Regions from separate parts of the Allobosea sp. LjRoot90 genome, predicted to be linked through region 1. Evidence: predicted binding sites of a transcription regulator. Region 1 holds the regulator's gene; each other region holds the start of a gene.
What was found. The regulator PhoB, encoded in region 1, activates phosphate uptake and scavenging genes when phosphate is short. The targets are predictions, from matches to a motif close to TGTCATNNANCTGTCAT.
Positions count from the first base shown of each region.

Region 2: ugpB (sn-glycerol-3-phosphate ABC transporter substrate-binding protein UgpB) is a predicted target of PhoB. The motif match lies at 2,111-2,127, and genes of this name have one in related genera.
Region 3: pehA (phosphoric/sulfuric ester hydrolase PehA) is a predicted target of PhoB. The motif match lies at 5,071-5,087, and genes of this name have one in related genera.

Region 1 covers NZ_CAXUTF020000006.1:162,394-169,703, forward strand. Annotated here, with positions in the region: gene ACSQ3M_RS21430 (GcrA family cell cycle regulator) at 1-213, shown strand, start outside; gene ACSQ3M_RS21435 (NUDIX hydrolase) at 300-740, shown strand; gene ACSQ3M_RS21440 (YnfA family protein) at 740-1,060, shown strand; gene phoB (phosphate regulon transcriptional regulator PhoB) at 1,069-1,767, opposite strand; gene phoU (phosphate signaling complex protein PhoU) at 1,796-2,518, opposite strand; gene pstB (phosphate ABC transporter ATP-binding protein PstB) at 2,560-3,366, opposite strand; gene pstA (phosphate ABC transporter permease PstA) at 3,389-4,279, opposite strand; gene pstC (phosphate ABC transporter permease subunit PstC) at 4,293-5,261, opposite strand; gene pstS (phosphate ABC transporter substrate-binding protein PstS) at 5,373-6,398, opposite strand; gene ACSQ3M_RS21475 (ATP-binding protein) at 6,507-7,310, opposite strand, start outside.
Region 2 covers NZ_CAXUTF020000016.1:2,939-10,248, forward strand. Annotated here, with positions in the region: gene ugpA (sn-glycerol-3-phosphate ABC transporter permease UgpA) at 1-661, opposite strand, end outside; gene ugpB (sn-glycerol-3-phosphate ABC transporter substrate-binding protein UgpB) at 721-2,037, opposite strand; gene ACSQ3M_RS28270 (fumarylacetoacetate hydrolase family protein) at 2,240-3,418, shown strand; gene ACSQ3M_RS28275 (carbohydrate kinase family protein) at 3,415-4,350, shown strand; gene ACSQ3M_RS28280 (proline racemase family protein) at 4,364-5,383, shown strand; gene ACSQ3M_RS28285 (hypothetical protein) at 5,390-5,743, opposite strand; gene ACSQ3M_RS28290 (hypothetical protein) at 5,906-7,310, shown strand, end outside.
Region 3 covers NZ_CAXUTF020000005.1:59,178-66,487, forward strand. Annotated here, with positions in the region: gene ACSQ3M_RS18820 (BMP family protein) at 1-453, opposite strand, end outside; gene ACSQ3M_RS18825 (FMN-dependent NADH-azoreductase) at 760-1,422, shown strand; gene ACSQ3M_RS18830 (polysaccharide deacetylase family protein) at 1,442-2,329, shown strand; gene ACSQ3M_RS18835 (LysR family transcriptional regulator) at 2,307-3,239, opposite strand; gene ACSQ3M_RS18840 (DUF1989 domain-containing protein) at 3,218-3,865, opposite strand; gene ACSQ3M_RS18845 (LysR substrate-binding domain-containing protein) at 3,975-4,850, shown strand; gene pehA (phosphoric/sulfuric ester hydrolase PehA) at 5,127-6,731, shown strand; gene ACSQ3M_RS18855 (ABC transporter substrate-binding protein) at 6,698-7,310, shown strand, end outside.

The sequences.
Region 1 (7,310 bases):
GAGGACGTGGTCGTGCCGTTCTCCGAGCGGGTCACCATCATGGAACTGCGCGAATATATGTGCCGCTGGCCGATGGGCGACCCGACCACCCCGGAATTCCGCTTCTGCGGCGGCCGCAGCACGACCGGAATGCCCTATTGCGCCTATCACGCCCGCATCGCCTACCAGCCGGCTGGCGATCGGCGCCGCGATCGCAAGGTGATCCGCGCCTGACGACCGCCGCCGATTAAACGGTTACAGAAGCCGGCCCCTGGGCCGGCTTTTTTCGTCGACGGCCAGGTTCGATGCACGAGGCATCCATGAACATCCCCGGACCTAGCCCGATCGAATACGCCTGCGCCCTGCCGATCAGGGAGGGGCGGCTCCTGCTGGGGCTGAGGTCGCCGCATCGCCGGAACCGCCCATCCTGCTGGGATACGATTGGTGGTCACCTCGAGCCCGGCGAGGCGGCGGAGACGGCGCTTGTCCGCGAGCTTCAGGAGGAGATCGACATCACGCCGACAAGCTTTCGCCATTTCGAGACCATCGAGACGACGGAGACGGACGGCGTCACCCCCGCGCTGTGGCATCTGTTCACTGTGACCGAATGGACCGGCGGCGAACCCGCGATCAGCAATGACGAACATAGCGAGATCGGCTGGTTCACTTTCGGCGAGGCCCAATTGCTGACGCCGCTGGCGTCTGAGGCCTATCGCCCAGCCTTCGCTCGGCTGGCCGCAGCCTTCGGGCCGGGCACGTAATGGCTACGCTCGCGATCTATGCGGGAGCGGCGCTGGCCGAGATCGCCGGCTGCTTCGCCTTCTGGGCCTGGCTGAAACTGGACAAGCCAGTTTGGTGGCTGCTGCCGGGTCTGGTCGCGCTCGCAACCTTCGCCTGGCTGCTGACGCTGGTCGACAGCCCTGCGGCCGGGCGCGCCTTCGCCGCTTATGGCGGTGTTTATATCGTCGCGTCGCTGGCCTGGATGGCGCTCATCGAGAAGGTCGCACCGGATCGCTACGATCTAGCCGGCGCGGCGCTCTGCCTCGCCGGTGCAGCGGTCATCGTCGCAGCGCCGCGCTGACGGAAGCGTCAGGCGCGCGCAAAGGTCTCGTCGAAGGCGTAGCCGGCGCCGCGCACGGTACGCAGCGGATCCTTGGCATTGGCCGGGGTGATCGCCTTGCGCAGGCGCCCGACATGGACGTCGACGGTGCGCTCGTCGATATAGACGTCGCGGCCCCAGACCGCGTCGAGCAGTTGCGCGCGCGAATAGACGCGGCCGGGCGCCTGCATCAGGAATTCGAGCAGGCGGAATTCGGTCGGCCCGAGATGCAGCTCGGCGCCGGCCCTGCGGACGCGCCGCGTCGTGCGGTCGAGCTCGAGATCACCGGCCGCGAGCAGGCCGGCGACATGGCCGGGCTTGGCCCGGCGCAGCAGCGCCTGGATGCGGGCGATCAGCTCGGGCAACGAGAACGGCTTGACGACATAATCGTCGGCGCCGGTGGCGAGGCCGCGCACGCGCTCAGTCTCCTCGCCGCGCGCCGTCAGCATGATGATCGGCACGCGCTCGGTATCGCGCCGCGTGCGCAGGCGCCGGCAGAGCTCGATGCCGGAGAGGCCGGGCAGCATCCAGTCGAGCAGGACGAGGTCCGGCGTGTGATCGCGCAGATGGAGCTCGGCATCGTCGCCGCGCGCCACGCTGTCGACCTCGAAGCCTTCGGCCTCGAGATTATAGCGCAGGAGCAGGGTCAGCGGCTCCTCGTCCTCGACGATCAGGATGCGTGCGGGCATGTCAGCGTCCGTTCAATCCTGGGCCGGTTCAGCCATTGGCCGTTGGCAAGTCGACGAGGATGTTGGTGGTGTCGAGCTTCGGCCGGGTCTCGTCTATGGACTGGCCGGTGACGAGATAATGGATGGTCTCGGCGATGTTGGTGGTGTGGTCGCCGATGCGCTCGACATTCTTGGCACAGAACAGAAGGTGCGTGCAGAAGGTGATGTTGCGCGGGTCCTCCATCATGTAGGTCAGGAGTTCGCGGAACAGCGAGGTGTAGAGCGCGTCGATCTCGTCGTCGCGGCGCCAGACCTCCATCGCCTTCTGCTCGTTGCTGGCGGCATAGGCGTCGAGCACGTCCTTGAGCTGGGCCTGGACCAGGCGGCTCATATGCTCGAGACCGACGACGGCCCGATGCGGCGGCGAGAACTGGCCGGAGATGGCGACGGCGCGCTTGGCGATGTTCTTGGCGAGGTCGCCGACGCGCTCGATATCGGCGGCGATGCGGATCGCCGAGATCAGCTCGCGCAGGTCGTTGGCGAGCGGCTGGCGCCGGGCGATGGTCAGCACCGCCTTCTCCTCGACATCGCGCTGGAGATTGTCGAGGCGCTGGTCGGCGCTGATGATCTTCTGGGCGAGCGCGGTGTCGCGGCGCACCAGCGCCACGGTCGAGTCGCCGAGCATGCGCTCGGACATGCCGCCCATCTCGGCGAGGCTGCGGCGCAGCCCTTCGAGATCGGCGTCGTAGGAGCGGACGATATGGTCGGACATCGGGGCGTATCCTGTGACGGAGGCGAGCGGACTTGCGGACGTCAGCCGAAACGGCCGGTGACGTAGTCCTGCGTCTGCTTCTTATGCGGGTTCATGAAGATGTTGTTGGTGGCGTCGAACTCGATCACCTCACCGAGATACATGAAGGCGGTGTACTGCGAGATGCGGGCCGCCTGCTGCATGTTGTGGGTGACGATGACGATGGTGAAGTCGGCCTTGAGCTGCTCGAGCAGGTCCTCGATCTTGCCGGTCGAGATCGGGTCGAGCGCCGAGGTCGGCTCGTCGAACAGGATCACCTCGGGCTTCTGCGCGATAGTGCGCGCGATGCAGAGGCGCTGCTGCTGGCCGCCCGAGAGGCCCATGCCGGAGCTCTTCAGCTTGTCCTTGACCTCGTCCCAGAGGGCGGCGCGGCGCAGCGCGCCCTCGACGCGGTCGTCGAGCTCCGACTTCGGCGGCTTCTCGTAGAGGCGGATACCGAAGGCGACATTGTCGTAGATCGACATCGGGAACGGCGTCGGCTTCTGGAAGACCATGCCGATGCGCGAGCGCAGCTCGTTCACATCGATGTCGTTGGCGATGACATTGCGGCCGTCGAGCAGGATCTCGCCGGTCGCCTTCTGCTCCGGATAGAGCGAGTAGATCCGGTTGAAGATGCGCAGCAGGGTCGACTTGCCGCAGCCGGAGGGGCCGATCAGCGCCGTGACGTGCCGGTCGCGGAAGTCGAGATTGACGTTCTTCAGCGCCTTGTGCTCACCGTAATAGAAATCCAGGTTCTTGACGGCGATGCGGACGGGAGCGTCGACGTCCAGCGTCTGCGGGCTCAATTCCAGGGTCGAAAGCATCTGCATGGTCCTTCCGATCGGACGCTGATTACTTGCCGCCGCGCACGATGCGCCGGGCGATGATGGAAAGTATGAGGATTGAGACGGTGATGATCAGCGACCCCGCCCAGGCGAGCTGCTGCCAGTTCTCGTAAGGGGCGGAGGCGAACTGGTAGATCGTCACCGGCAGGTTGGAGACGCCGCCGAGCAGGCTCGGCGAGAACCAGAAATTGTTGTTGAGCGCGGTGAAGATCAGCGGCGCGGTCTCGCCGGCGATGCGGGCGAGCGCCAGCAGGATGCCGGTGACCATGCCGGACTTCGCCGCCCGCCAGGTGATCGAGGTGATCACGACCGAGGGCGGAGCACCGAGCGCCGAGCCGGCCTCGCGCAGCGGGCCGGGCACGAGCCGCAGCATGTCCTCGGTGGTGCGCACGATCACCGGGATCGCGATGATGCCGAGCGCGACACCGCCCGCCCAGCCGGAATAGCCGCGGAACGGCTCGACCATGATCACGTAGACGAACAGGCCGATCAGGATCGAGGGCGCCGAGAGCAGGATGTCGTTGATGAAGCGGATCAGCTCGGCGAGCTTCGAGCCCTTGCCATATTCGGCGAGGTAGGTGCCGGCGAGCACGCCGATCGGCGTCGCCACGACGATGCCGAGGAAGGTCAGCACGACCGAGCCGACGATGGCGTTGGCGAGGCCGCCGCCCTCGGAGCCGGGCCCGGGCGTGATCTGGGTGAAGGTCGCGGCGGAGAGCCCGCCAAGGCCCTTCACGACCAGCATGCCGAGGATCCAGAACAGCACGAAGATGGCGAGCAGGGTGAAGGTCGTGGCCGTGACCTTCATCAGCCGGTCGGCGGTGCGGCGCGACTGGCGGACGCGGCCCCAGGTGACTTCGGGCAACGGGCGGACGGTGGAGGGGGTCGTCAGGCTCATGATCCGCTCCCGCTCAGAACGACTTGACGCGCGAGACGAGGATGCGCGCGATGACGAGGACGACGAAGGTGACGAAGAACAGGATGCAGCCGAGCGCGATCAGCGAGTTGAGCTGCAGGCCGAGCGCCTCGTTGAACTCGTTGGCGATACGCGAGGCGATGGTCGAGCCCGGATCCATGATCGAGCCGGAGAGCCGGTTGGCGTTGCCGACGACGAAGGTCACCGCCATGGTCTCGCCGAGCGCACGGCCGAGGCCGAGCATGATCGCACCGATGATCGAAACGCCGGCCTGCGGCACCAGCACATGGCGCACGACCTCCCAGGTCGTCGCGCCGATGCCATAGGCGCTCTCGCGCAGCACCGAGGGGATCTGGTCGAGCATGTCGCGGGTGATCGAGGCGATGAAGGGGATGATCATGAATGCCAGGATGATCCCGGCGGTCAGGATGCCCAGACCCGAGGGCGAGCGCGAATAGAGGACCGTCCCGATGATCGGCATGCCCTCGACGATGTTCGAGAGCGGGATCTGGACATAGGCGGCAAAGAGCGGCGCGAAGACGAACAGCCCCCACATGCCGTAGATGATCGAGGGCACGGCGGCGAGCAGCTCGATCGCGGTCGAGACCGGCTGCTTGAACCAGGGCGGCGCGAGCTGGGTCAGGAAGACGGCGATGCCGAGCGAGAGCGGCACGCCGATAACGAGCGCGATCAGGGCGGTGGAGAGCGTACCGACGATCGCCGGCCAGGCGCCATACTGGTCGTTCTGCGTATCCCAGACGCTGGATGTCAGGAAGCCGAAGCCGAATTTGCTGAAGGCGGGCCAGCCGCCGATCACCATCGAGGCCATGATGCCGGCGAGCAGCACCAGCACGAACAGCGCCGCCAGGAAGCTGGCATTCCGGAAGACGAGATCGAAGGTCCCCTTCGGGGTCTTGCGCACCGGCGCATTTGGCGCGGCGAACTGGTCGGTCACGGCAACCATCCGTGGTTACTCCGGTCTCGAAAGGCGACTATCGGGGCGAAACGAGGTTCTGGTGGTCGTGAAGCGGGGGCCGCAAGCCGGCCCCCGCCTCGTTTTCTCATGCGGGAGCGATCAGAAGATCGGCTTGCCCGCCGGGTCGGTCACGCCCTTCCAGGCGTTGCGGACCTGATCCTTGACGGCGGCCGGCAGCGGCACGTAGTCGAGGTCGAGGGCGAGCTTGTCGCCGTTCTTGAAGGCCCAGTCGACGAACTTCAGCGCGGCCTGGGTCTCTTCCGGCTTCTCCGGCTTGGCGTGGATCAGCAGGAAGGTCGCGGCGGTGATCGGCCAGGCGTCGGCGCCCTTCTGGTTGTTCAGCGAGATGCCGAAGCCGGGAGCCTCGTTCCAGTTGGCGTTGGCGGCAGCGGCCTGGAAGGCTTTGTCGTCCGGGGCCGGGAAGTTGCCATCGGCGTTCTGGATCAGGGCGAAGGAGAGCTTGTTCTGCTTGGCGTAGGCGTACTCGACATAGCCGATCGAGTTGGCGACCTGCTTGACCGAGGCCGAGACGCCCTCATTGCCCTTGCCACCGATGCCGACCGGCCACTGCACGGCGGTGTTGGTGCCGAGCTTCGACTTCCAGTCGGGCGAGACCTTGGAGAGGTAGTCGGTGAAGACGAAGGTCGTGCCCGAGCCGTCCGAACGGTAGACCGGGTTGATGTTGGCATCCGGCAGGGTGACGCCGGCATTGAGGGCGGCGATCTTGGGATCGTTCCACTTCTTGATGTCGCCGAGATAGATCGCGGCGAGGACCGGGCCGGTCAGCTTCAGCTTGCCGGCCTCGACGCCGGCGATGTTGATCGCCGGGACGACGCCGCCCATCACGGTCGGGAACTGGATCAGGCCTTCCTTGGTCAGCTCCTCGCCCTTGAGCGGGGCGTCGGTGGCACCGAAGGCGACGGTCTTCGCCTTGATCTGGCGGATGCCGCCGCCCGAGCCGATCGACTGATAGTTGAGACCGATATTGGTCTCCTTCTTATAGGCCTCGGCCCACTTCGAGTAGATCGGGAACGGGAAAGTCGCGCCGGCGCCGGTGATGTCGGCAGCCTGGGCGATGCCCGACAGGCCGACGGCAGCGGCCGCGAGAATGAGAATTTTGCGCATGAGATGTCCTCTCTGGGTCGCAAGTGCAGCGGCCCTGCTAGAACACCGGCTATATGACAGCTGCATGACAAACAGTCATGAAAGCGGACCCGGCGTCGTCACAAATCGTTAACGGACCGCCGCGGGCAGGCGCGGCAGGATCGCCCGGAAGGTCGCGCCCTGGCCGACGACACTCTCGATGGTCAGGCGGCCACGATGGCGCAGGACGATGTGCTTGACGATCGCGAGTCCCAGCCCCGTGCCACCGGCCTCGCGGCTGGCAGCGGTATCGACGCGATAGAAACGCTCGGTCAGTCGCGGCAAATGTTCCGGCGCGATGCCGGCGCCGTCGTCGCGTACGGCAAGACTGGCTTCCTCGCCGGCCACGGCGACAGCGATGTCGACCTTGCCGCCGCGCTGGCCGTATTTGATCGCGTTCTCGACCAGGTTCTCGATCAGCCGCAGCAATTCGTCGCGGTCGCCGGCGACGGTGACGGGGTTTGGCGGCACATCGAGCTTCAACGTCACGTCGCGCTCGCGAGCCATCAGGACGAGCGAGTCAAGGATCTCGCGGGCGATGCCGGCGAGATCGACCGGCGCCTCCGGCGCGAGATGCGCGCGCAGTTCGATGCGCGAGAGCGAGAGCAGGTCATCGACCAGGCGGGCCATGCGCAACCCCTGTTCGCGCATGATCGCCAGGAAGCGGTCGCGGGCGGCAGCGTCGTTGCGCGCCGGGCCTTGCAGGGTCTCGATGAAGCCGAGCACCGAGGCGAGCGGCGTGCGCAATTCATGGCTGGCATTGGCGACGAAGTCGACGCGCATGCGTTCGGTCATGCGCTGCTCGCTGAGGTCCTCGAAGGTCAGCAGCACCGCTCGCCGCCAGCCACTCCCGGCGAGCGCCGCGATATGAATGCGGAAGGTGCGCTCGACCGG
Region 2 (7,310 bases), on a different contig from region 1:
TGACGACGAGCAGGAAGAAGGTGGTCGGCGAGAGCAGCGGGAAGACGATGGTCCAGAAGCGCCGCATCGGGCGGGCGCCGTCGATCACCGCCGCCTCGATCACGCTCTTCGGGATCGACTGCAGGCCGGCGAGGAAGAACAGGAAATTGTAGGAGATCTGCTTCCAGGTCGCGGCCAGGATGACCAGCGTCATCGCGTCATTGCCGTTGAGGCGCGGGTTCCAGGCAACACCGAGCGATTGCAGCCCACGCGCCAGCATGCCGAGCGAGGGGTCGAACATGAAGATCCAGAGCACGCCGGCGATGGCAGGCGCGACGGCATAGGGCCAGATCAGCAAGGTCTTGTAGATCTCGACGCCACGAAGCTTCCGGTCGGCCATCACCGCGAAAAGCAGCGCCAGCGAGAGCGAGAGCAGCGCGACAAAGACCGAGAAGATGCCGGTGTTGATCAGCGCCTTGTAATATTCCGGCTTCGAGAACAGGTCGCGATAGTTCTCGAACCAGACGAACTCGGTCGAGATGCCGAAGGCGTCCTGCAGCAGGAAGCTCTGCCAGACGGCCTGGCTCGCCGGCCAGTAGAAGAAGACGACCGTGATCGCGAGCTGCGGCAGGAGCAGCAGCAGCGGGATCGTCAGCCCCTTGAAGTGAGCGTATTTCTGCATCGGCCAGCCCGGCGGGAAAGAATGGCCGGGACGAAACGTCCCGGCCCTCGATCGTCTCTTTACTTGGCAGTGCGCTCGAACTGGCGCAGCGCCTGGTTGCCGCGCTCATTGGCCGCGTCGAGCGCCGCCTTCGGCGTCTTCTGGCCGTTCAGGGCCGCCTCGATTTCCTCCGACCAGATGTCGCGGATCTGGACCAGGCCGCCGAAGCGCACGCCACGCGAGTTTTCGGTCGGCTCCTTATTGTTGAGCTCGAGCAGAGGGGTCTCGAGATAAGGGTTCTGCTTGTAGAAGCCCGAGGCCTTGACCTTCTCGTAAGCCGCTTTGGTGATCGGCAGATAGCCCGACTCGGTGTGCAGCTTCACCTGCCGGTCGACATCCGAGAGGAAGGTGAAGAACTTGGCGACGCCCTTGTACTCGTCGGCCTTCTTGCCGCCCATGACCCAGAGCGAGGCGCCGCCGATGATCGAGTTCTGCGGCGCGCCGGCGACATCCGGATAATACGGCATCGGCGCGTTCGACCAGTCGAACTTGGCGTTGGCCTTGACGTTGCCGAAGAAGGCCGAGGAGGTCAGGAAGAGCGGGCATTCGCCCGAGGTGAAGCGGCCTTCGCCGGTGTTGGTGCGGCCGGAATAGGAGAACACGCCTTCCTTCTGCAGGTTGGCGAGGTTGGTCAGGTGCTTGACGAAGAGATCGCCGTTGATGCGGAACTCGGTGTCGAAGCCGTCGAAGCCGTTGGCCTTGGTGCCGACCGGTACGTTATGCCAGGCGCCGAGCTGCTCGATATTGGCCCAGGTCGTCCAGGCGGTGGAGATGCCGCACTTGTCCCAGCCGGCGGCTTTCAGCTTCTTGGCGGCTTCGAACGCTTCCGGCCAGGTCTTCGGCGGAGCTTCCGGCAGGCCGGCCTTCTTCAGCGCGTCCTTGTTGTACCACATCACCATCGAGGACGAGTTGAACGGGAAGGAGAGCATCTCGCCCTTCGTCGTCGAATAGTAGCCGGTGATCGCCGGCAGATAGCTCTTCGGATCGAAGGTCTCGCCGGCGTCTTTCATCACGTCGGCGACCGGCTTGATCGCACCCTTAGCCGACATCATCGTCGCGGTGCCGACTTCGAAGACCTGCATGATGTGCGGCGCATTGCCGGCACGGAAGGCGGCGATGCCGGCGTTCAGCGTGTCGGGGTAGGAGCCCTTATAGGCGACGACGACCTTGTAGTCCTTCTGCGAGGCGTTGAACTCCTCGGCCAGCTTGACGACGACGTCGTTGTTGGCGCCGGTCATGGCGTGCCACCACTGGATTTCGGTCTGCGCCAGAGCCGGCGAAGCGGCGGCCAGCGCGAACGCGCCGACGGCGGTCAGGGTCTTCAATTTGAAGGTCATGATCAGCTCCCTCTAAGCCCCCGGTATGCGCGGGCGTTCTTGTCGTTGGTGCGCAAGCTAGCATGAAGCCGGGGCGACAGTTCAATGACAAAACGATGACATTTCCGCCCCGCTGTGGACGCGCATCGGCGCACTTGCGATTTCCGGCGGAAGCGGCTGTTCTCCTCAACCTTCCTGCACACTGCACACAGCCGGATCAGCCATGCCCTCGCTCTCGCTCACGCCCGCCAACACCCTGCCGGCCGACGCCGCCCGCGCCGCGCTGGCCGGCCGCGTCTGGCGGCCGGAGCTCGCCGGGCCCTCGGTGGTCAAGCTGAGAGGCGACGAGGTCATCGACGTCACCGCGACCTTCCCGACCATGCGCGATCTCTGCGAGACCGCCGATCCGGCAACCGCGCTGCGCGCTGCGAATGGCGAGAGCCTGGGCTCGCTCGCCGATCTCCTCGCCAACAGCCCGGTGACCGCCCGCAATGACGGCAGGCCCTGGCTGCTCGCCCCGGTCGACCTGCAGGCGGTCAAGGCCGCCGGCGTCACCTTCGCCGTCTCGATGCTGGAACGCGTCATCGAGGAGAAGGCGCGCGGCAACCCGGCTGCTGCTGCAACGATCCGCGTCGAGATCGGCAAGCTCATCGGCGACGACCTCTCCAAGCTGAAGCCCGGCTCGCCCGAGGCGATGAAGCTGAAGGAGGTGCTGATCGCCCAGAACAGCTGGAGCCAGTATCTCGAGGTCGGCATCGGTCCCGACGCCGAGATCTTCACCAAGGCCCCGCCGATGTCGGCGGTCGGCACCGGCGCCGATGCCGGGCTGCATCCGGCCTCGAGCTGGAACAATCCCGAGCCCGAGATCGTGCTCGTCGTCGCCTCGGATGGGCGGATCGTCGGCGCCAGCCTCGGCAACGACGTCAATCTGCGCGATGTCGAGGGCCGCTCGGCCCTGCTGCTCGGCAAGGCTAAGGACAATAATGCAGCCGCCGCGATCGGCCCGTTCATCCGCTTCTTCGACGGCGATTTCTCGCTCGACCATGTCCGCAAGACGACGGTGAGCCTCACCGTCGAGGGCGAGGACGGCTTCACGCTCGAAGGCTCGTCCTCGATCGCCAAGATCAGCCGCGACCCGGCCGATCTCGCCGCACAGATGATCGGCCCGCACCACCAGTACCCGGACGGGGCGGTGCTCTATCTCGGCACCATGTTCGCGCCGATCAAGGATCGCGACGCGCCGGGCGGCGGCTTCACCCACAAATACGGCGACGTCGTCACCATCTCCGCACCCGAGCTCGGCGCCCTGGTCAACCGGATGCGCCGCACCGACGAATGCGAGCCCTGGCGTTTCGGCGCCTCGCATCTGATGCGCAACCTCGCCAAGCGCGGGCTGCTGTGACGGGCAAGGGCGTCCTCGTCTATGGCGAGGCGCTCGTCGACATCGTGCCGGGCAGTGCCGGGCACAAGCGCGAGGCCGTGCTCGGCGGCTCGGGCTTCAACACGGCGCTGGCGCTCGCCCGCTGCGGCGCACCGGTGACCTTTAATGTAAACCTCTCGCGGGACACGCTCGGCCAGCTTTTCCTCCGACGCCTGACGGAGGAGGGCATCGACCGGCGCTTCGTCGGCGTCTGCGACGCGCCGACGCCCTCCGCCACTGTCACATCGATTGATGCCGAAGGTGCCGCGACCTACCGTTTCTCACTGCACGGCACAGCCTTCGATGCCGCGCCGCCCGTGCCGGCAGATCTCAACGGTTTCGCGCATCTGCACGTCACCTCCTTCGGCGCGACGATCGGCGCGTCGGGCGCGGCAGCGCTGGCGTTGATGCGCCGAGCGCGAGAGGCCGGGCTCAGCGTCAGCTATGATCTCAACATCAGGCCGGCCGTGCTGCCGGCGCTCGCGAAGGCGCGTCGCGCCATCGAGGAGCGGGCCGTCCTGTGCGATCTCCTGAAATGCAGCAGCGATGATGCGCGAGCAGTTCACGGCCCCGAGTTCGGCTACACCTTTGCGCGCTGGTTTGCCCAGGGAGGCCGACTGCTGTTGGTCACCGATGGCGAGAAGGGTGGCTACCTCCTGCCCTTCCGCCGTGAGCCGATGCCGTTCCCTGCGCTCGCGCAGGAGGTCGTCGATACGATCGGCGCCGGTGACAGTTTCATGGGCGCCTTTCTCGCTTCGCTCTGGCGGAATGGTGGTCTAGGTCCGGTGCTGCACGACCTGCCGGACGAACTCTGTGCTGCTGCTCTTGGCTTCGCCGCCGTGGTCGCGGCCGAAACCTGCGCCGAACGGGGTTACAACCCGCCGCGGCTCGACCCGCCTTCGGCCCACGACTGACGGACGAGGAACCATGCGCCTCAGCTATATCGATTATCACACCTGCGGCGAGCCGGTGCGCATCGTCACCGGCGGCTACCCGTCACTCGAAGGCGCAACGATCCTCGACAAGCGTCGGCAGGCCCGCGAGCAGCACGACAACTTGCGTCGCGCGATGATGCTGGAGCCGCGCGGCCATGACGGCATGTACGGCGTCATCCCGGTGACGGCGAGCCACCCCGAAGCGGCCTTCGGCGTGCTGTTCACGCACAACGAGGGCTATTCGACCATGTGCGGCCACGCGACGATCGCGCTCGGCCGCTATGCGATCGAGCATGGCCTGGTAAAGGCGACCGAGCCGGTGACCCGCTTTGCCATCGAGGCTCCCTGCGGGCTGCTGCGCCTTGCCTGCGAGATCGAGGATGGCAAGGTCGGCGCGGTCAGTTTCGAGAGCGTGCCGGCCTTCGCCCTGGCGCGCGATCTCGTGGTCCCGGTGCCGGGCTATGGCGACGTCACCACCGACATCGCCTATGGCGGCGCCTATTACTGCATCCTGCCGGCCTCCCGCTTCGGGCTCGACCTGATGCAGACTCCGGTCGAGGAAATCGTCGCGGCGGCCGGTGCGCTGACCGACCAGGTCCGGGCGACGATCGCGATCACGCACCCGACCGAACCCGATCTCGGTTTTCTCTATGGCACGATCGTCACCGACGAGGCCGGACCGGCGGAAGACAGCTTCAACCTCTGCGTCTTCGCCGAGCGCCAGATCGACCGTTCGCCGACCGGTTCGGGCGTCACCGCCCGGATGGCGCTCGACCATGCCAAGGGGCTGATCCCCGCCGGCCAGAGTCGCAGGATCCGCAGCATCACCGGCGGCACCTTCACCGGCCGGGTCGTCGGTCCGGTCGATTTTCCGGCCGCCGGCGCCGTGACGGTCAAGGTCGGCGGACGTGGTCACCTCGCTGGCGAGGGTAGCTTCGTTATCGAGGCTGACGATCCCCTTGGCTACGGCTTCGCCTTGCCAAAACGCTTCGTGGAGATCGCCAACTCCTGAGCCGGCTCAATCCGGTTGGCGAAAGTTCAGGACGATCTCGCGCCAGCGCGAGTAGAGCGCGCCATAGCGCTTCAACCCGTCATAAGGCGCGCAGCGGATAACCGCCCGCTTCGCGCTCTCGGCCAGGAGCGCCGAGCCCGCCTTCGAGGGCTGATCGAGCATGGTCGGCTCACTAATCAGCGCACCATCCCGATCGAGTTCGAACCGGATGCGCACCGTCCTTCCGGCTGGCACCGCAGCAGGAACGTTCCAGCACGAGGTGACCTTGTCGTGCACATAGCGGGTGGCATCGGCAAAGGCGCGGTCCTGCGCCGCGACGGGAGCCGTTCCGGCCAACACCAAGGCAGAGCCAAGGAGCATGGTCCGGAGTATCAGCGAGCGTGCGAACTGTCTTGCCACCGAATGAGCTCGCAAACCCCGAAAACCGTCTGCCCGTTGGAGGTAAACCCGGTTTTCATCTTGTCGGGAAGGAGCGTGGTAAGATTTTGTCGCTACCTTGCCGTGCGTGACGGTGGAACGACCATGAGCGCGAGTACGGACCAGCCGGTCGCCAGGGGAGCCGCGAAGGTGCTCGTCGCCACACGCCCTTGGGCCAGTCCCGCGATCTGGCTCGCGGCCTTCCTCGCCTTCGTCCTCGCCGGCCTGCTGCTGCCGCTGCGCCTGCCGCTCGGGTCGTATTACTGGGACACGGCGGTCTATTTCGACGCCGCCCAGCGCATTCGCGAGGGCCAGGTCCCCAACATCGACTTCTTCGCCCCGGTCGGCCCGCTCGGCTATTATCTCGTCGCCGGTCTCGACCGGCTGTTCCCGAACGCCCATCCGCTGCTGACCGCGAACTGGGGCCTCCTGCCGATCGCATTGCCGCTGCTGGCGATTCTGGTCTTCCATGTCGCGCGGTCCTCACGCGGACTCGCGCTGGCGCTGCTGCTGCCCTTCCTGCTTTTCGCCTCGCTGCCGATCAACCTGCACGAGGTCTATCCGCTGCCGGGCTTCGACGGCTACGGACATTACAACCGGCATGTCGCGCTGCTGCTCTATGTCCTCGTCGCCGTGCTGATGTTCGCGCGCGATCGGGCGCTGACGATCTGGCTGGTCGCCGCGCTGATGCTGACGCTGTTCCTGGTCAAGGTCACCGGCGCCGTCGCCGGGGCGATGCTGGTCGGCTATGCCGTCCTGACCGGGCGGATGCGCCTGCGCGACGCCTGCCTTGCCGCCATCGCGGTGATCGGGGCTCTCGCCGTCATCGATCTTGCGAGCGGTGGACTGACCCGGGCCTATATCGACGACATCCTGACACTGCTGAAGCTCAACACGGACGCACTGCTGCCGCGCTTCCTCACGGTCGCTTCGTTCAAGTTCGAGGTGATCGCGCCGACGCTCGTCCTCATCTGCCTGCTCACCTATGCCGCCTGGCGGGCGAGGCCGGCGGGCCTGGCGGTCTGGCTGCGGGAATTCGCGATCTCACCGGCGGGCTGGCTCGCCATTGCCCTGCTGGCGCTCACCTTCTTCGAGACGCAGAACACCGGCAGCCTCGAATTCATCGGGCTCTGGCCGGTCCTGCTCGCACTCCTGCTCGACTGGCGCCGGCGCAACGACAGCCTGCGGCCAGCGGTGCTGCTTCTGATCTGCGTCATTGCGGCGCCCTCGGCCGTGAACTTCATCGAACGCAGCGCCCGCGCCACGCTCGGTGCGCCGACCTATCTCCCGCTCGAAGTCGACGATGTCGGCAAGCTCGGACGGGTCAGCGTCAAGCCCGATATCGCGGAGCGGGCGCCGATCATGCTGCAGCATTACGCCAGCCATCAATCGGCCTATGCCGATCTCGCCGCGACGGGCCAACAGCCGTCGCTGACCCTCTATTCGGAGATCGACCACCACGCGATCTGGCTGCTCGAGATCGAGCAGGCCATCGTCGCGATCGAAGCCT
Region 3 (7,310 bases), on a different contig from region 1:
AGTCTTGCTCATCCGTGCCGCCAGGAAACCGAGCAGATAGGCCGGCTGCGAGAAATGGAAATCCGCCGTGGCGACGTTCGCCGAGGCTCGCAGGCCGTTTGTGACGAGGAAGCTCGTCTTGGGGAAGCGGCCGGCGACGCGATCGACCGCGTCCTGGAACTCGCCGCCATGGCCGATCACCAGATTGTAGCCCCGCCTGGCATAGTCGGAGAGCACCTCGACCTGCTGCGGCTGGTGCACCTTCTCGCTGTAGGCAGTCTCGGCCTGCAGCTCGGTGCGAGCCTGAGCCAGCACCTCGAAGGCCGCCTGGCTCCAGCCGCCATCGGCGATGCTGCCCGGCAGCGCGATCGCCACCTTGAGCGGCTCGCCGGCGGCCTTCGCCGATCGTGGCAGGGCTGCGACACCGACACTCGCCGCAAGTGCGCCGACCATGTCCCTTCGGGTCAAATTCATGCTGATCTCCCGCCTCTGGAAAGGAATGGGCTCCCCTTGGATCGTTCTTGCCCATCTCACGCGATAGCAGCAGTGCTCCTTCCGGCTCGAAAGTGAGATTTGCTCAACCCGGCTTGAGAGATTCTTGGAGACCGGCGCGAAGCCGTCATTTCCCCGTTCTTTCAACGACAGGAGAGCCGCTGCGGCGTGACATGAAAATCTCTCCAGCGCCCTGAAGAAAAACTCGTTGGCACTACCAAGAGCGGCAACACATCTTCCTCGCAACCGACGGGACCAAGCGGTTCCGTGACTTCACGAGGACTTCCAATGACGACGCTTCTCCATCTTGACGCCAGCGCCCGCGGCGAGCGCTCGCTCAGCCGAGCCCTGTCCAGGTCCTTCGTCGACGCCTGGTTGGCGCGCGAGCCCGATGCGAGCGTGATCGCCCGCGATGTCGGGCGCGACCCGCCGCCTTTCCTCAATGAAGCCTGGGTCGCGGCGGCCTTCACGCCGGAGGAGGCTCGCACGCCCGCACAGAAGGCGGAGCTCGCTCTGTCCGACGAACTGATCGGCGAGCTCGCCGCCGCCGATGTCATCGTGATGGGCACGCCGATGTACAATTACGGCATGCCGGCGCAGCTCAAATCCTGGTTCGACAAGATCATCCGGATCGGGAAGACCTTCAGCTTCGATCTGGCGCGCGGTGATTTTCCGCTCGAGCCGATCCTCAGCGGCAAGACTTTGGTGGTGCTGAGTTCGCGCGGCGAGTTCGGCTTCGGGCCGGGGGGCGTGCGCGCCGACATGAACCAGCTCGACCCGCATATCCGGACCTGCTCGCACTATCTCGGCGTCGAGGCGATCCATACGATTGCGATCGACTATCAGGAATTCGGCGACGCCAGGCACAAGCGCTCGATCGCCGAGGCGCATGCCGCGGTGCCTGGGCTGGTCGACGAACTCATCGCCGGCCGCCGCGCCGAAGCGGCATAGAAGCGGGGGAGCGAACGCCTTGATCCAGAATCCGATCCCCTGGCCGAACGGCGCGCGCTGCGCCTGCGCCATCACCTTCGACGTCGATGCCGACAGCCTGATCCATATCGCCAGGCCGAAGGACAGCTGGAACCGGCTCTACCCGATTACCATGGGGCGCTACGGCCCGACCGTCGGCGTGCCGCGCATCCTCGAGACCTATCGCCGGCTGGGATTGAAGCAGTCCTTCTTCATTCCGGGCTGGACGATGGAACGCTACCCCGAGGCCGTCGAGGCGATCCTGAAGGGCGGTCACGAGATCGGCCATCACGGCTATCTGCACGAGGACCCGACCGAGATCTCACCGGAGGCCGAGCGCCGCGCCTTCGAGAAGGCCCTGGCCGTCCACCAGCGGATGACGGGCGGCAAGCCGCGCGGTTATCGCGCACCCGTCTACAATGCGACGCAAGCGACCATCGACCTGCTGATCGAGCACGGCTTCTCCTATGATTCCTCGCTGATGGCCGACGACATCCCCTATCGGATGCGCTCGGGCGGCAAGTATCTCTACGAGGTGCCGCCGCATTGGGGCTCTGACGACTGGCCGCCCTTCGCCCATTATGCCGAGATCGGCTATATGATGCCGGTCCAGCCACCGGAGCAGGGTCTTGCCGCCTCCTTCGCCGAATTCGAAGCGCAGTACGAGGCCGGCGGCTTCTGGATGGGGATCTGGCACCCGTTCCTGACCGGGCGGCTGGCGCGCTGGGCCGTGGTCGAGCGCTGGCTCGAACAGGTGCTGGCGACACGCAAGGTCTGGTTCGCGCCGCTGGAAGAGATCGTCGCTTATGTCGAGCAGCTGGTCGCTGCCGGCGAATATCAGGTTCGGACCGAGGAACTGCCCTATTTCACGCAGCCTGTGGCAGGGTGAGCTCGGGCGCCTCGCGCCGGCGGAAGGCGGCCGCCTCGGCGCGCAGCCAATCGCGGAACAGCACCGTCGAGCGCTTGCGCGGCGTCGCGCCCTCGACCAGGCGGAAGGCGAAACCGGGCAGGCTGCCGCCGTCGAGGCGCACCAGGCTGCCGTCGCGCAGCGCGTCATCGATGAGGACATCGCTGCACAGGAGCGGACCGAGCCCGCGGTCTGCTGCGTGCAGCGCCAGCGTCTCCTCGCTGAACCAGGACTGGCGAAAGTCCGGCGCCGTTCCCGGCAGCGCCTGCGCCAGCCAGGCTGGCCAATCAGGCGCTTCGAGCGAGCGGTTCTTCCAGCGATAGCCGATCAGCGGGCGGCCCAGCATGTCGGCGATGCCGGGGTTGTGGCCGGCCGGACAGAGGCTGCCGGACGCGACGGCGATGTAGCTGTCCTCCAGCAGAACGTTCTGACGCTGGTCGGCCGGCACGGCGCCGTAGCGGATGGCAAGGTCGATGCCCTCGGCGCGCAGGTCCATGACCTCTTCGGAGGCGTCGATGTGGACCATGATCGCCGGGTGGGCGGCGTGGAATGCGCGCAGCCGTGGCATCAGCCAGCGCTCGGCAAAGGCTCGCGTGGTCGAGACGGTGACGGCGTCGGCCGAGCGCGAATCGTCGAGCAGGGCGAAGGCGTCGGCGAGCCGGTCGAAGCCGTCGCGCAGCATCGGAAACAGCGTCTCGCCCGAAGCGGTCAGCGCGAGCGCCCGCGCCTGGCGTTCGAACAGCTTGAGGCCGAGCACGGCTTCCAGATGACGAACCTGGTGGCTGACCGCCGTCACCGTGACGCAGAGCTCGTTGGCGGCCTGGGTGAAGCTGAGATGGCGTGCGGTCGCCTCGAAGGCGCGCACGGCGTTCAGTGAAGGCAGTTTGCGCATGGCCAGCCCCTTCGGGCGATCTGATAGTGTGCGTCGGTCGGATGCATGGCGTTGACCGGGACCATATCCTGCGGGCAGGCCGAGAAGACGACGATCAGGTCCATTTCGGCCCGCAGGGCGATGTGCTGGCCCGGCTCGCTGACCGGTGCCTCGAAGGCGAGGCTGCCATCGGCACGTACCGGCACGTTCATGAACAGGTTGAGCGGGCTCGGCGTCAGCGGCACCGCTATGCCGAGCGTCGCGAGCGCGGCCTTGAGGTTGTCGGTGCAGCTGTCGTGATGGCCGTGAGCGCCGAGCTGGCGATAGCGGTGCTCGTCGCAGGCGGCGATCAGCATGTCGTGGATGCCGGGGGTGGTGTCTTCGACCACGGTCAGCATCGGATTGCGTCGGTTGCTGACCAGCATGTCGCCAATCGCCGGCATCAGCTTCAGGATCGCGGCCCGGCTGTGCTCCATCGACAGATGCTCGTCGACATCGGCGGCATTGAAGGCCCAGGTGTCGACCACCTGCTTGCCATGGGTATTGACGATACGAACGCTCTGGCCGCGCTTGACCCTTGCGGCGACGCCGCTGCGGGCCGGGATCAGTTCGAGCGCCGGCTGGAGCGCTCCGACCTGCTTGTTCATGGCGATCTCCTCACTGGCTCATGCGCTATGCCGGCAAGGAAACGTCAGCTTGTTATGCAAATCCAATAATTTGATTTGGCCTCGTTATTATAAAAACATATGAAGTGATATGCGCCTGCGCCAGCTCGAATGCTTCCGCGCCCTGATGATCCACGGCACGATGACGCGTGTCGCCGAACTGCTCGGCATTTCGCAGCCCGGCGTCAGCACGATGATCGCGGCGCTGGAGCATGATTTCGGCGTGGCGCTGTTCGTACGGCGCGGCACGCGGCTGCAGCCGACGCCGGAGGCGCATCTGATCTATGCCGAAGCGAGCCGGGCGCTCGAGGCGGTCGAGAACACGATGCGGGTCGCGGGCGAGATCCGTGCCGGCCGGCGCGGGCACCTCGCCATCGCCGCCTATCCGAGCATCTCGATCGCCCTGCTGCCGCGGTTGCTCTCCGTCTTCGCCGCCGAGCGGCCCGACCTCCAGATGAAGATCATCACGCGGAATTCCCAGAGCGTGAAGGAGTTGATGTCGACGCGGACCTTCGACTTCGCAATCGCCGAATTGCCGCTCGACTACCCAACCGCGCAGATGGAGGTCTTCAGCTATCAGTGCCAGTGCATGCTGCCGATCGGCCATCCCCTGGCCGATCGCGACGAGATCACCCCGGCTGATCTCGACGGCGTGCCCTTCGTCACCCTGTTCCGCGGCGACCCGGTCTATCAGAAGCTCGCTGCCGCCTTCTCGGAATATGGTGCGCGCTGGAACGTGGTCGCCGAGACGGAGTTCTTCTCCTCAGCCTGTGAGCTCGTCGCCGCCGGCGTCGGCGTCGGGATCGTCGACCCGGTCGTCAGCGCGCCTTTCACGGCCGACGTGGTTCGCCGGCCGTTCCGGCCGGCAATCTCCTACGAGATCGCCATCCTGCACCCGCTGCACGAGGAGCTGTCGCAGCTCGCGCACGAGTTCATGGTGTCGCTGCGCCAGGCACTGACGACCTGACCTCGACGAAACGGCCAGCGGTGCCGAGTTTCTCTCGGATGGATTTATTGCCAGGGCGCGTTCTGATCTGCGAGCCCGCCAAACTCACGAGCCTGCGGACGTCGCTCACCCCCGTTACGCCGATCGAGCCGATTGCGTCGGCAACGGGGGATCGCCTTCAGGTAGAAACTCCCCCTATTTGACCTGCCCAGATTTCCCGAAGCGGCTCTCCTGTCGCCCAGGTCATCCAGGCGTCATCCGCGGCGGATAGCTCGGCCCGACTTCAAGAGGCCAAGCATGACTCGCAAAAACGTTCTTCTGATCGTCGTCGACCAGTGGCGCGCCGATTTCGTACCGCACCTGCTGCGGGCCCGCGGCCAGGAGCCTTTCCTCAAGACCCCGAACCTCGACAGGCTCTGCGCGGAAGGGGTGACCTTCGCCAACCATGTCACCGCCTGCGTGCCCTGTGGCCCGGCCCGCGCCAGCCTGCTGACCGGCCTTTATCTGATGAACCACCGTGCCGTTCAGAACACTGTCCCGCTCGACCAGCGGCATTTCAACCTCGGCAAAGCGCTGCGCGCCATCGGCTACGACCCGGCGCTGATCGGCTACACCACGACGACGCCGGATCCGCGCTCGACCGCGAAGCAGGACCCGCGCTTCCTCGTGCTCGGCGACCTGATGGACGGTTTCCGTTCGGTCGGCGCCTTCGAGCCGAACATGGACGGCTATTTCGGCTGGGTCGCCCAGAACGGCTTCGAGCTGCCGCCCAACCGCGAGGACATCTGGCTGCCCGAGGGCGAGGATGCCGTGCCCGGCGCCACCGAGCGGCCGGCGCGCATCCCCAAGGAACTGTCCGACTCGTCCTTCTTCACCGAGCGCGCGCTGACCTATCTCAAGGGCCGCGCCGGCAAGCCGTTCTTCCTGCATCTCGGCTATTACCGGCCCCATCCCCCCTTCGTCGCGCCGGCGCCCTATCACGAGATGTATCGGGCGCAGGACATGCCGGCGCCGATCCGGGCTGAATCGCCCGAGATCGAGGGCGCCCAGCATCCGCTGGTCAAATATTATGTCGACGCGATCAAGCGCGGCTCGTTCTTCCACGGCGCGGAAGGTTCTGGCGCGACGCTCGACGAGGCGGAGATCCGCCAGATGCGCGCGACCTATTGCGGGCTGATCAGCGAGATCGACGACTGCCTCGGCGAGGTCTTCGCCTATCTCGACGAGACCGGGCAGTGGGACGATACGCTGGTTGTCTTCACCAGCGACCATGGTGAGCAGCTCGGCGACCATCATTTGCTCGGCAAGATCGGCTTCCACGACGAGAGCTTCCGCATTCCGCTCGTCGTCAAGGACCCGCAAGGCGCCGCGGGCCGGCGCGGCGCGATCGAGGAGGCCTTCACCGAGAGCGTCGACGTGATGCCGACGATCCTCGATTGGCTCGGCGGCGAAGCGCCGCGCGCCTGCGACGGGCACTCGGTGATGCCGTTCACGCAAGGGATTCATCCGGCGGACTGGCGCACCGAGCTGCACTACGAATACGATTTCCGCGACGTGCATTATTCCGAGCCGGAGAAAGTGCTCGGGCTCGGCATGGATGAATCCAGCCTCTGCGTCGTGCAGGACGAAAACTACAAGTACGTCCATTTCGCCGCATTGCCGGCGCTGTTCTTCGACCTGCGCAGCGACCCCAACCAGTTCGTCAACCTGGCGGACGATCCGGCTTATGCGGCGCTCGTGCGCGACTACGCCCAGAAGGCGCTGTCCTGGCGGCTGACCCATGCCGACCGGACACTGACGCATTTCCGCTCCAGCCCGCGCGGGCTGGAGGAGCGCAATCCCAATGCAACCGAAACAGGAGACCAGTCATGGTCGGCTCCCTCACTCGCCGCAGCGCAATAGCGCTCGGCGGTTCCGCCCTCATCCTGCCCTCGCGCTTCGCGATCGCGCAGGCCGACAACCGGCCCTCGATCACCATCGCGGTTCAGAAGATCTCGAACACGAACCTGCTCGACGTGCTGCGCGAACAGTCCAATGTCGGCGAGCGCATCTTCTTTTCTTCGATCTGGGAGGGCCTGATCGGCAAGAACTGGACCGGCAGTTTCGAGCCGGTGCCCGGCCTCGCGACCGAATGGAAGCGCATCGACGACAAAACCGTCGAGCTCAAGCTGCGCCGGGGCGTGAAGTTCCACAATGGCGATGAGCTGACCGCCGAGGACATCGTTTTTTCCTTCGGTAAGGAGCGCATGTTCGGCGACACCAAGCCGAGCGCCGGCAAGACGATCTCGGCCGATTTCACCGTCGGCGGCGGTCGTGCCTCAAAGGAACTGCCTGCGGAAGTTCCGGCCGTGGCGCGCCGCGCCTGGCCGGCCCTGCTCGGTATCGAAGTCGTCGATAAATACACCGTGCGTTTCGTCAATGGCACGCCCGACGTCACGCTGGAAGGCCGCATCTCGCGTTTCGGTAGCGAGATCATGAACC